Regions from separate parts of the Bradyrhizobium sp. WYCCWR15520 genome, predicted to be linked through region 1. Evidence: riboswitches for the same ligand, from Rfam matches in the RefSeq annotation. Region 1 holds a riboswitch; the other holds the start of a gene.
The links. Region 1 has a riboswitch for S-adenosylmethionine ahead of metX (homoserine O-acetyltransferase MetX). Riboswitches for the same ligand answer to the same signal wherever they lie in the genome.
Positions count from the first base shown of each region.

Region 2: it holds a riboswitch for S-adenosylmethionine, as region 1 does, so the genes downstream of both, AC0QUY_RS31160 (O-succinylhomoserine sulfhydrylase) here and metX (homoserine O-acetyltransferase MetX) in region 1, are expected to answer to the same signal.

Region 1 is NZ_JBWBWM010000046.1:30,519-35,259, forward strand. Features, by position in the region: gene AC0QUY_RS35655 (prephenate/arogenate dehydrogenase family protein) at 1-274, opposite strand, end outside; gene hisC (histidinol-phosphate transaminase) at 271-1,368, opposite strand; gene AC0QUY_RS35665 (chorismate mutase) at 1,397-2,245, opposite strand; SAM riboswitch at 2,409-2,488, shown strand; gene metX (homoserine O-acetyltransferase MetX) at 2,570-3,772, shown strand; gene metW (methionine biosynthesis protein MetW) at 3,774-4,442, shown strand; gene AC0QUY_RS35680 (alpha/beta fold hydrolase) at 4,682-4,741, opposite strand, start outside.
Region 2 is NZ_JBWBWM010000032.1:89,913-94,653, forward strand. Features, by position in the region: gene AC0QUY_RS31150 (PQQ-dependent sugar dehydrogenase) at 34-1,368, shown strand; gene AC0QUY_RS31155 (2'-deoxycytidine 5'-triphosphate deaminase) at 1,506-2,612, opposite strand; SAM riboswitch at 2,735-2,814, shown strand; gene AC0QUY_RS31160 (O-succinylhomoserine sulfhydrylase) at 2,885-4,078, shown strand; gene AC0QUY_RS31165 (SGNH/GDSL hydrolase family protein) at 4,139-4,741, opposite strand, start outside.

The DNA of each region.
Region 1 (4,741 bases):
TGAGGAACGGCGCGATCTCCTGCGCCACCGGGCCGCAGGCGCCGACGGGAATGCAGAGGATCACGAGGTCGGCGTCCCCGACGGCTTCCGCGTTGGTCTCCAGCACGCGATCGACGATACCGAGCTCGGTGACCCGCGCGCGGGTTTTCTCCGAGCGCGCCGTGGTGACGATTTCGCTGGCAAGCCCCTGGGCCCGCACAGCGCGCGCGATCGAGCCGCCGATCAGGCCGAAGCCGATCAGCGCGACGCGTCGGAAAATCGGCGCCGCGCTCACTTGACCGCCACGAAGTCGCGCAAGGCTTCGACGACGAGGCGGTTGGCCTCCTCGGTGCCGATGGTCATGCGCAGTGCGTGCGGGAGGCCGTAATTGTTCAGCGCGCGCAGCACCAGGCCGCGTTTGGTGAGAAACGCATCCGCTTCAGTCGAGGTCTTGCCTTTCTCGGTCGGGAAATGGATCAGCACGAAGTTCGCGACGCTGGGCGTCACCTTCAAGCCGAGCTTGCCAATCTCCTCGGTCAGCCAGTTGCGCCATTGCTCGGTAAAGGCCTTCGACATCTGGACATGCGCGGTGTCCTCGATCGCGGCCACCGCCGCCAGCATCGCCGGCGTCGAGACGTTGAAGGGCCCGCGGATCCGGTTGACGGCATCGACGATGTTGGCCGGGCCGAACATCCAGCCGATCCGCAGAGCCGCGAGCCCGTGAATCTTGGAGAAGGTGTGTGTCATCACGGTATTTTCGGTGGTCGCCACCAGCTCCAGCCCTAGCTCGTAGTCGTTACGCGACACGTAGTCGGCGTACGCAGCATCGAGCACCAGCAGCACATGCGGCGGCAGACCGGCGCGCAGCCGCTTGACCTCGTCGAAGGGTACATAGGTGCCGGTCGGGTTGTTCGGGTTGGCGAGCCAGACCAGTTTGGTCTTCGGCGTCACGCGCGCAAGAATGGCGTCGACGTCGGCGGTGAAGTTGGTCTCCGGCGCCACCACGTTCTTGGCGCCGTTCGCCATCGTGGCGATCGGGTAGACCAGGAAGCCGTGGGCGGTCGAGATCGCCTCATCGCCATGGCTGAGATAGGTGTGCGCCAGAAGATTGAGGATTTCGTCCGAGCCGGCGCCGCAGATGATGCGGCTGGGATCGAGACCGTAGGCGCGACCGATCGCCTCGCGCAGCACCTTTGAGGTTCCTTCCGGATAGTCTTCCAGATGCCCGGCGGCGTCCTTGTAGACGGCTATCGCCTTCGGCGACGGCCCGAACGGGGTCTCGTTGGCCGACAGCTTGAACACCTTGCGGCCCGGCTCGGGCACCGGCGTCTTGCCGGGCGTGTAGGGCGCAATATCGAGAATGCCGGGATTCGGCACGGGGCGGTTCATCTTCAACTCCGGAAATGGCAGGCAGCGTTTAAGGCTTCGCAGACCCGTTCGGGGGCACCGTATAGCGTGTTGCGTGGCTGCCGACGAGGGCCGAAGAACGCACCGAGGCCCCGGCCTGGATCAGGGCGGCTTTGATCTTTTCGAAGCCGGTGCCTGCGTCCGAGACCAGAAGCGCCGCGCCGTCGAAGGCGGTATCGGGCACGGCGACGATTTCGGCGAGCGGGGCCAGCGCACGGGCGACATCGGCGTTCCACCCCGAGACGCGGACGCTCCACATCTCGACTTCCGTCACCATGGCGTCGTCGGCGACCCGCGAGATCACGAACACGGGCAGCGCCGCCGGATGATCGGCGCGTTCGAGGAACGGCAGCCGGGCGATGATCTTCGGCGCGCCATCGGCTTCCAGCGCATTCCACCACGGCGTGCGGCTCGACACCGCCGAGACCAGCGCCAGATCGCCCTTCGATTTCGCCACCGCCTCGACGGCGGCCTGCGCGCTGAAATGGCCGACATAGGGCACCACGAAGCCGAAGTGAAAGCGTGCCGAGTCCCGCATCGCGGGCTCGCCGACCGAGACGTCCGCATGCACCGAGAACGGCGCCTGGACGTAAGTGAAGGTCGAGATGATGACGCGCCAGATACTTTCGATGGTGTCGAGCGGCAGGATGCCGCGATGGCGCCGGACGAGCTCGCGCATCATGCTGGCCTCGCGCGCCGGGCGAAATGCCGAGCCGACTTCCTGGGTCTGCTTCACCTGGATCAGCCGGTCGATAATGTCGCCGCGCGCCATCAGCAGGCGATGGACCTGCTCGTCGATCGCGTCGATCTCCTTGCGCAATTCCTGCAGCGAGGGCGGAGCCGGGGGAGCTTTGGACATCTCAGAAACCTTCAGGGCCGGATCGATCCGAAATCACCGGCAATCATGGCCATTGATTAGAAAAGACGGCCGCTGAAAGCAAAGAGAAACGTCAGATCCGCCATGATCCTCGCAGGGTTAACCATGCGCTGCCTTGACGGGGGACCTGCTTCGGACTAGCTTTGTTCCATTCCGTGGTCATTTGAGCCGGCCGGCTTGCAGCCACGTTAAACAACTCGCTAAACAGGCCGGGGACAGAGTTGATCCCGGCCGAACCTTTCGTTCAGGCCGGGTTTTTTATGGCCTGACTTCTGTCTGGAGCCTCCGCAAGGAGGTTGGTCGTCGATGACAAATTTGCAGTCGGTATCCAGTCCGTCGATTCACAGCGAGGACCGCGCCCACGAGGCCGATCATCCGACTTCGACGGTGGCGAAGTTCGGCGTCGAGCAGCCGCTAAAGCTCGATTGCGGCATTGATCTCGCGCCGTTCCAGATCGCGTATCAGACCTATGGCGAGCTGAACGCCGATCGCTCCAACGCGATCCTGATCTGCCACGCGCTGACGCTGGATCAGCATGTCGCCAATGTGCATCCCCTGACCGGCAAGGCCGGCTGGTGGGAAATCATGGTCGGCCCCGGCCGTCCGCTCGATACCGACAAGTACTTCATCATCTGTTCGAACGTGATCGGCGGCTGCATGGGATCGACCGGTCCGGCCTCGACCAATCCGGCGACCGGCAAAGCCTGGGGGCTGGATTTCCCGATCATCACCATCCCCGACATGGTCCGCGCGCAGGCCTTGCTGCTCGACCGGCTGGGCATCGAGACACTGCTCTGCGTGATCGGCGGATCGATGGGCGGCATGCAGGTGCTGCAATGGACCGCCGCCTATCCGGAGCGGGTGTTTTCGGCGCTGCCGGTGGCGTGCAGCACGCGCCATTCGGCGCAGAACATCGCGTTTCACGAACTCGGCCGGCAGGCCGTGATGGCTGACCCGGACTGGCACCATGGGCGCTATTTCGAACGCAACACCCATCCGCATCGCGGGCTGGCGGTGGCGCGGATGGCAGGGCACATCACCTATCTCTCCGACGCGGCGCTGCATCGCAAGTTCGGACGGCGGATGCAGGACCGCGAGCTGCCGACGTTTTCGTTCGACGCGGATTTCCAGGTCGAAAGCTATCTGCGTTATCAGGGATCGTCCTTTGTCGAGCGTTTCGACGCCAACAGCTACCTCTATCTGACGCGGGCGATGGACTATTTCGATATCGCCGCCGACCACAACGGCGTGCTGGCGCAGGCGTTTCGCGGCATCAAGACCCGCTTCTGCGTGGTGTCATTCACTTCCGACTGGCTGTTCCCGACCTCGGAATCGCGCGCGCTGGTGCATGCGCTGAACGCATCGAGCGCGCGGGTGTCGTTTGCCGAGATCGAGACCGACCGCGGCCACGACGCCTTCCTGCTCGACGTGCCCGAGTTCTTCGACATTTCCCGCGCCTTCCTGGAATCCGCGGGCAAGGCGCGCGGCCTTGACGTTACGGGAGGCTGACATGGCGTTGCAGGAACAGGCCTTGCCGCTCGGCGGCATCGCTCCCGATCGCACCGGCAAGCATCGCACCGATCATCTGCTCGTCGCCGAAATGATTTCGGCCGGCTCAAAAGTGCTCGACGTCGGCTGCGGCGACGGCGAACTCTTGCAACTGCTGGAGAGCCGCGGCATCGATGGCCGCGGCATCGAGCTGTCGCGCGAGGGCGTCAACCGCTGCGTCGCCAGGGGGCTGGCCGTGGTGCAGGGCGACGCCGATACCGATCTCGTCAATTATCCCGACGATGCTTTCGACTACGTGATCCTGTCGCAGACGCTGCAGGCGACGCGGCAGCCGAAGACCGTGCTGGAGAATCTGTTGCGCATCGGCCGGCGCGCGGTCGTGTCGTTCCCGAATTTCGGCTTCTGGAAGATGCGGCTGCAACTGCTCGTCGGCGGCCACATGCCGCGCACCGAACATCTCCCCGCCACCTGGTACGACACGCCGAACATCCATTTCTGCACCATCAAGGATTTCGTCCAGCTGTGCGACGAGATCAACGTCAAGATGGAGCGCGCGGTGGCGCTCGATCTCTATGGCCGCCCGGTGCCGCTGAACCTGCCCTGGTGGGTCTGGAACATGTTCGGCGAGCAGGGCGTGTTTTTGCTGAGCAGGGGCGGAAGCGCGAAGTAGAGAAAGCATGCCGCGGCGGCGGTCCACTCCCTCTCCCGCTTGCGGGGGAGGGCCGGGGTGGGGGTGCTTCCGCATAACGTGCTCGTCGAATGGACAACCTTTTCTCACTGGATCGAGTGCGTCGACTAAGCGAATGGTGGGCGGCTCTCTCCACTCGAACAGTGTGACTCGCGGAGGCACCCCCACCCCAACCCTCCCCCGCAAGCGGGAGAGGGGGCGCATCTCCGCTGCGGCTAAACCTAAACCACCGCCGCCACCAGCGACCTCGGATCCCGCACCGGCCATCGGCCGGCCTCCAC
Region 2 (4,741 bases), on a different contig from region 1:
CATTGTCAAGGCAATAATCCCGGGAACCTCGCCATGCGCAAGCATATCCCTTTGGCCATCTGCGTCAGCGCGTTGGCGCTGCCGCTGGCCGCATGCAACGATCCCAAGGAGACAGCGACGGTGGCGCAGACCTATGGTCCTTCGCCGACGCTGCCGGCGCCGGAACATTCATGGATCCCGACCGTCGAGATCGCCTCGGTCAACCGCTGGCCGGACGGCGCCAAGCCGACCGCCGCCAATGGCATGACGGTCACCGCCTTTGCCACCGGGCTCGATCACCCGCGCACCGTCTACACGCTGCCGAATGGCGACGTGCTGGTCGCCGAGAGCAACGCGCCGCCGAAGCAGAGCGGCTTCAGCATCAAGGGCTTCATCTACGGACTGGCGCAGAGCTGGGCGGGCGCGGGCGTGCCGAGTGCCAACCGCATCACGCTGTTGCGCGACGCCGATGGCGACGGCGTGGCCGAGACCCGCAGCGTGTTTCTGAGCAACCTGAATTCGCCGTTCGGCATGGTGCTGGTCGGCGAGGATTTCTATGTCGCCAATGCCGACGCGATCGTGAAATTCACGTACCGCGAGGGGGACACCAAGATCAGTGCGCCCGGCGTCAAGCTGGCGGACCTGCCGGCCGGCCCCCTCAATCATCACTGGACCAAGGACCTGACGGCGAGCGCCGACGGCAGCAAGCTTTATGCAACCGTCGGCTCCAACAGCAATATCGGCGAGAACGGCATGGAGGCCGAGAAGGATCGCGCCGCGGTGCTGGAGGTCGACCGTGCCAGCGGCCAATGGCGTGTGTTCGCGTCGGGCCTGCGCAATCCCAATGGTCCGGCATGGAATCCGACGACGGGCGAGCTCTGGGTCGTCGTCAACGAGCGCGACGAGCTCGGCAACGATCTGGTGCCCGATTACATGACTTCGGTGAAGGACGGCGCGTTCTACGGCTGGCCGTACAGCTATTTTGGCGATCGCGTCGATACCCGCGTCGAACCGCGGCGGCCCGACCTGGTGCAGAAGGCGATGGCGCCCGATTATGCGCTCGGCGCGCATACGGCGTCGCTCGGGCTTGCGTTCAACACCGGCAATCTGTTTCCGCCGGATATGGAGGGCGGCGCCTTCATCGGCCAGCACGGCTCGTGGAATCGCAAGCCGCGCTCAGGCTACAAGGTGATCTTTGTGCCCTTCAAGGACGGCAAGCCATCGGGTCCGCCGCAGGACGTGCTGACCGGCTTCCTCAACGACAACGGCGAAGCGCAGGGCCGTCCCGTCGGCGTGCGGCTCGACAAGCAGGGCGCGCTGCTGGTGGCTGACGATGTCGGCAACACGGTGTGGCGCGTGACGCCGGCGGCGAAATCGGCGGCGCGGTAGCGCTTCGCCGTCATTGCTAGCGAAGCGACGTGTCCGCCCCTGCTTTAGCCAAGGCGGAAGCAATCCCATCGCACGGCGTAACGGATAGATGGATTGCTTCGTCGCCTTCGCTCCTCGCAATGACGGCGAACGGTGAGCTACACCCGGAAATGCTTGCTCAGCTTCAGCCCCTGCGCCTGATAGTTCGAGCCGATGCGCTGGCCGTACATGGCGTCGGGGCGCGACAGCATCTTCTCATAGACCAGGCGGCCGACGATCTGGCCGTGCTCGAGGATGAACGGCACCTCGCGCGAGCGCACTTCGAGCACGGCGCGCGCGCCCTGCCCGCCGGCGCCGGCATAGCCGAAGCCGGGATCGAAGAATCCCGCATAGTGCACGCGGAATTCGCCGACCAGCGGATCGAACGGCACCATTTCGGCGGCGTAATCCGGCGGCACCTGCACGGCCTCCTTGGAGGCCAGGATGTAGAACTCGCCGGGATCGAGGATGAGGCTGCCGTCGGATCGCGCCGGGATCGGCTCCCAGAATTCGTCGACGCCATAGCCGCCGCGACGGTCGACATCGACGACACCGGTGTGGCGCTTGGCGCGGTAGCCGACGAAGCCGCCGGAATTCTTGCCGGACAGATCAACCGAGAGTGCGACGCCATTGGCCAGATCGGCGTCGTCGATGTCGACCAGCCGTTCGGCGTCATGCAGCGCATCGAGTTCGTCGGCATTAAGGATGGCGTCACCGGTGCGGAAGCGCACCTGGCTGAGCCGCGAGCCTTCGCGCAGCAGCACCGGAAACGTCTTCGGGCTGATCTCGGCATAGAGCGGGCCGTGATAGCCGGCGCCGATCATGTCGAAGCGGCGGGTGCCGTCGGCAATCACGCGCGTGAACACGTCGAGCCGCCCCGTCGAGCTCTTCGGATTGGCGGCGGCCACGATCTCGGGCGGCAAGGCGAGACTTTCCAGCAGCGGGACGATGTAGACGCAATTGGTCTCCAATACCGCGCCGTCGGAGAGATTTATTTCATGCAACTTCAATTCGTCGATGCGCTCGGCAACGGTCGCGCCGGGACCGGGCAGGAAGCTCGCCCGCACCCGGTAGGCGATGTCGCCAAGGCGCAGGTCGAGGCTCGCCGGCTGGATCTGGCTTTCGACAAAGGGATAGGCCGGCAGGATCAGGCCCGCATCCGCCATCGCCGCGATCATGCGGTCGGGCAGAATCCCGTTGGCGTCGGGCGGTAGCGTGAACGACACGGCGCGGTCCTCTGAGGTGGCCCTTTCGGATGCCCAAATGTCATCCAAACCTCGCAAATATGGGCTTTTAGGGGTTATCTGATGGCCGCCTTGACTGAAAGGGCGCAAGCGAATATCAGCATGACTTATCCCGTGGTGATTTGAGCCGGCCGGCTTGCAGCCACGTTAAATAAATCGCTAAACAGGCCGGGGACACGTGTGATCCCGGCCTGGGGAAATTTTTCCAGGCCGGTTTTTTGTGACCATTTTCCAGTGGTCACGGCGGAGGTCACATGTCTGAAGTTGGTTCTACCAAGCGCTATCGTCCCGAAACCCGCCTCGTCCATGGCGGCACCCTGCGCTCGCAATTCGGCGAGACGTCGGAAGCGCTGTTTCTCACCCAGGGTTACGTCTACGAGAGCGCCGAGCAATGCGAGGCGCGCTTCAAGGGCGAGGATCCCGGTTTTATCTATTCGCGCTATTCCAATCCCACGATCTCGATGTTCGAGCGCCGCATGATCGAGCTCGAGGGCGCGGAAGCCGCCCGCTCCACCGCCACCGGCATGGCCGCGGTGACGACCGCGATCCTGGCGCCGCTCAGGGCCGGCGATCACGTGGTCGCCTCGAAGGCCCTGTTCGGCTCGTGCCTTTACGTTGTGCAGGACCTCCTGCCGCGCTACGGTATCGAAACGACGCTGGTCGACGGTCTCGATCTCGACCAATGGCAGCGCGCATTGCGGCCTAACACCAAGACCTTCTTCCTGGAGAGTCCGACCAATCCGACGCTCGATGTGCTCGATATTCCCTCGATTGCCGAGATCGCGCACAGGGGCGGCGCCCGGCTGGTCGTCGACAACGTGTTCGCCACCCCGATCTGGCAGAGCCCGCTGTCGCTCGGCGCCGACGTCGTGGTCTACTCCGCGACCAAGCACATCGACGGCCAGGGCCGCTGCCTCGGCGGCATCATTCTCTCGTCCGAAGCCTTCATCGCCGAGCACCTGCACAACTTCATGCGCCAGACCGGGCCGTCGCTGTCGCCGTTCAACGCCTGGGTCCTGCTCAAGGGCCTGGAGACGCTTGGCGTGCGGGTGCGCGCGCAGACCGACAACGCGGCGAAGCTCGCCGAGACGCTGGCAAGCCATCCGAAGATCTCGCGATTGATCTATCCCGGCCGCGCCGATCATCCGCAGGCGGAGCTGGTGAAGAAGCAGATGCGCGGCGGTTCGACGCTGGTCGGCTTCGAGGTGAAGGGCGGCAAGGCGGCCGCCTTCCGCGTCCTCAATGCCTTGAGGCTTGCGAAGATCTCCAACAATCTCGGCGATGCCAAGAGCCTCGTCACCCATCCCGCGACGACGACGCATCAGCGCCTCACGCCCGAGGCGCGCGCCGAACTCGGCATCAGCGAGGGCTTCATTCGCTTCTCGGCAGGCCTCGAGCATGCAGACGATCTGATCGAGGATGTTGCGCAGGCGCTGGAGAAGGCGTAGCGGGCGAATGGCGAATAGCATCTTCACCATTCGCTATTCGCTACTTCCTATTCGCCAACATCACATCGGCCGATAGGCCCGCACATCCGCCGGCACGGCGACGCCGAGCTTGATCTGGCCGACCGACTTGATGATGTCGTCGCCGAGCAGTTGCGCGAAGCAGGCGTAGCCCCAGTCGCTCATGTGCAGGCCGTCGGCGATCACGAAATTCTCGATCGGGATTGCCTGCTTTTCGTGCCAGTCCTTCATCACCGCAAAGCGCGGGAAGACGCCGACCTTGCGCAGCTCGGCGACCTTGTTGAGCAGCGACATCATCTTGCCGGCGCTCTCGGCGTGCTCGTTGACGCGCGGCGAATATTGCGGATCGATCAGCACGACGTCGGCGCCCGCGGCCTGAATGCGCCCGATGCCTTCCTCGACGAGTTTTGCCGTCTCGGCGGGATCAAGATTACGCAACACCGCGTTGGTGCCGACCTGCCAGATCACCAGATCCGGATGCATATCGAGAACGGAGGTCTCCAGCCGCTTCATCATTTCCGGCGCGTCCTCGCCGCCCTTGCCGGCATTGACGACGGCGATGTTCGCGGTCGGATATTGCCGGCGCAATTGCGCGGCGAGCCGGTTGGGATAGTTGAATTCCGGCGAAGTCGCGCCGTAGCCCGC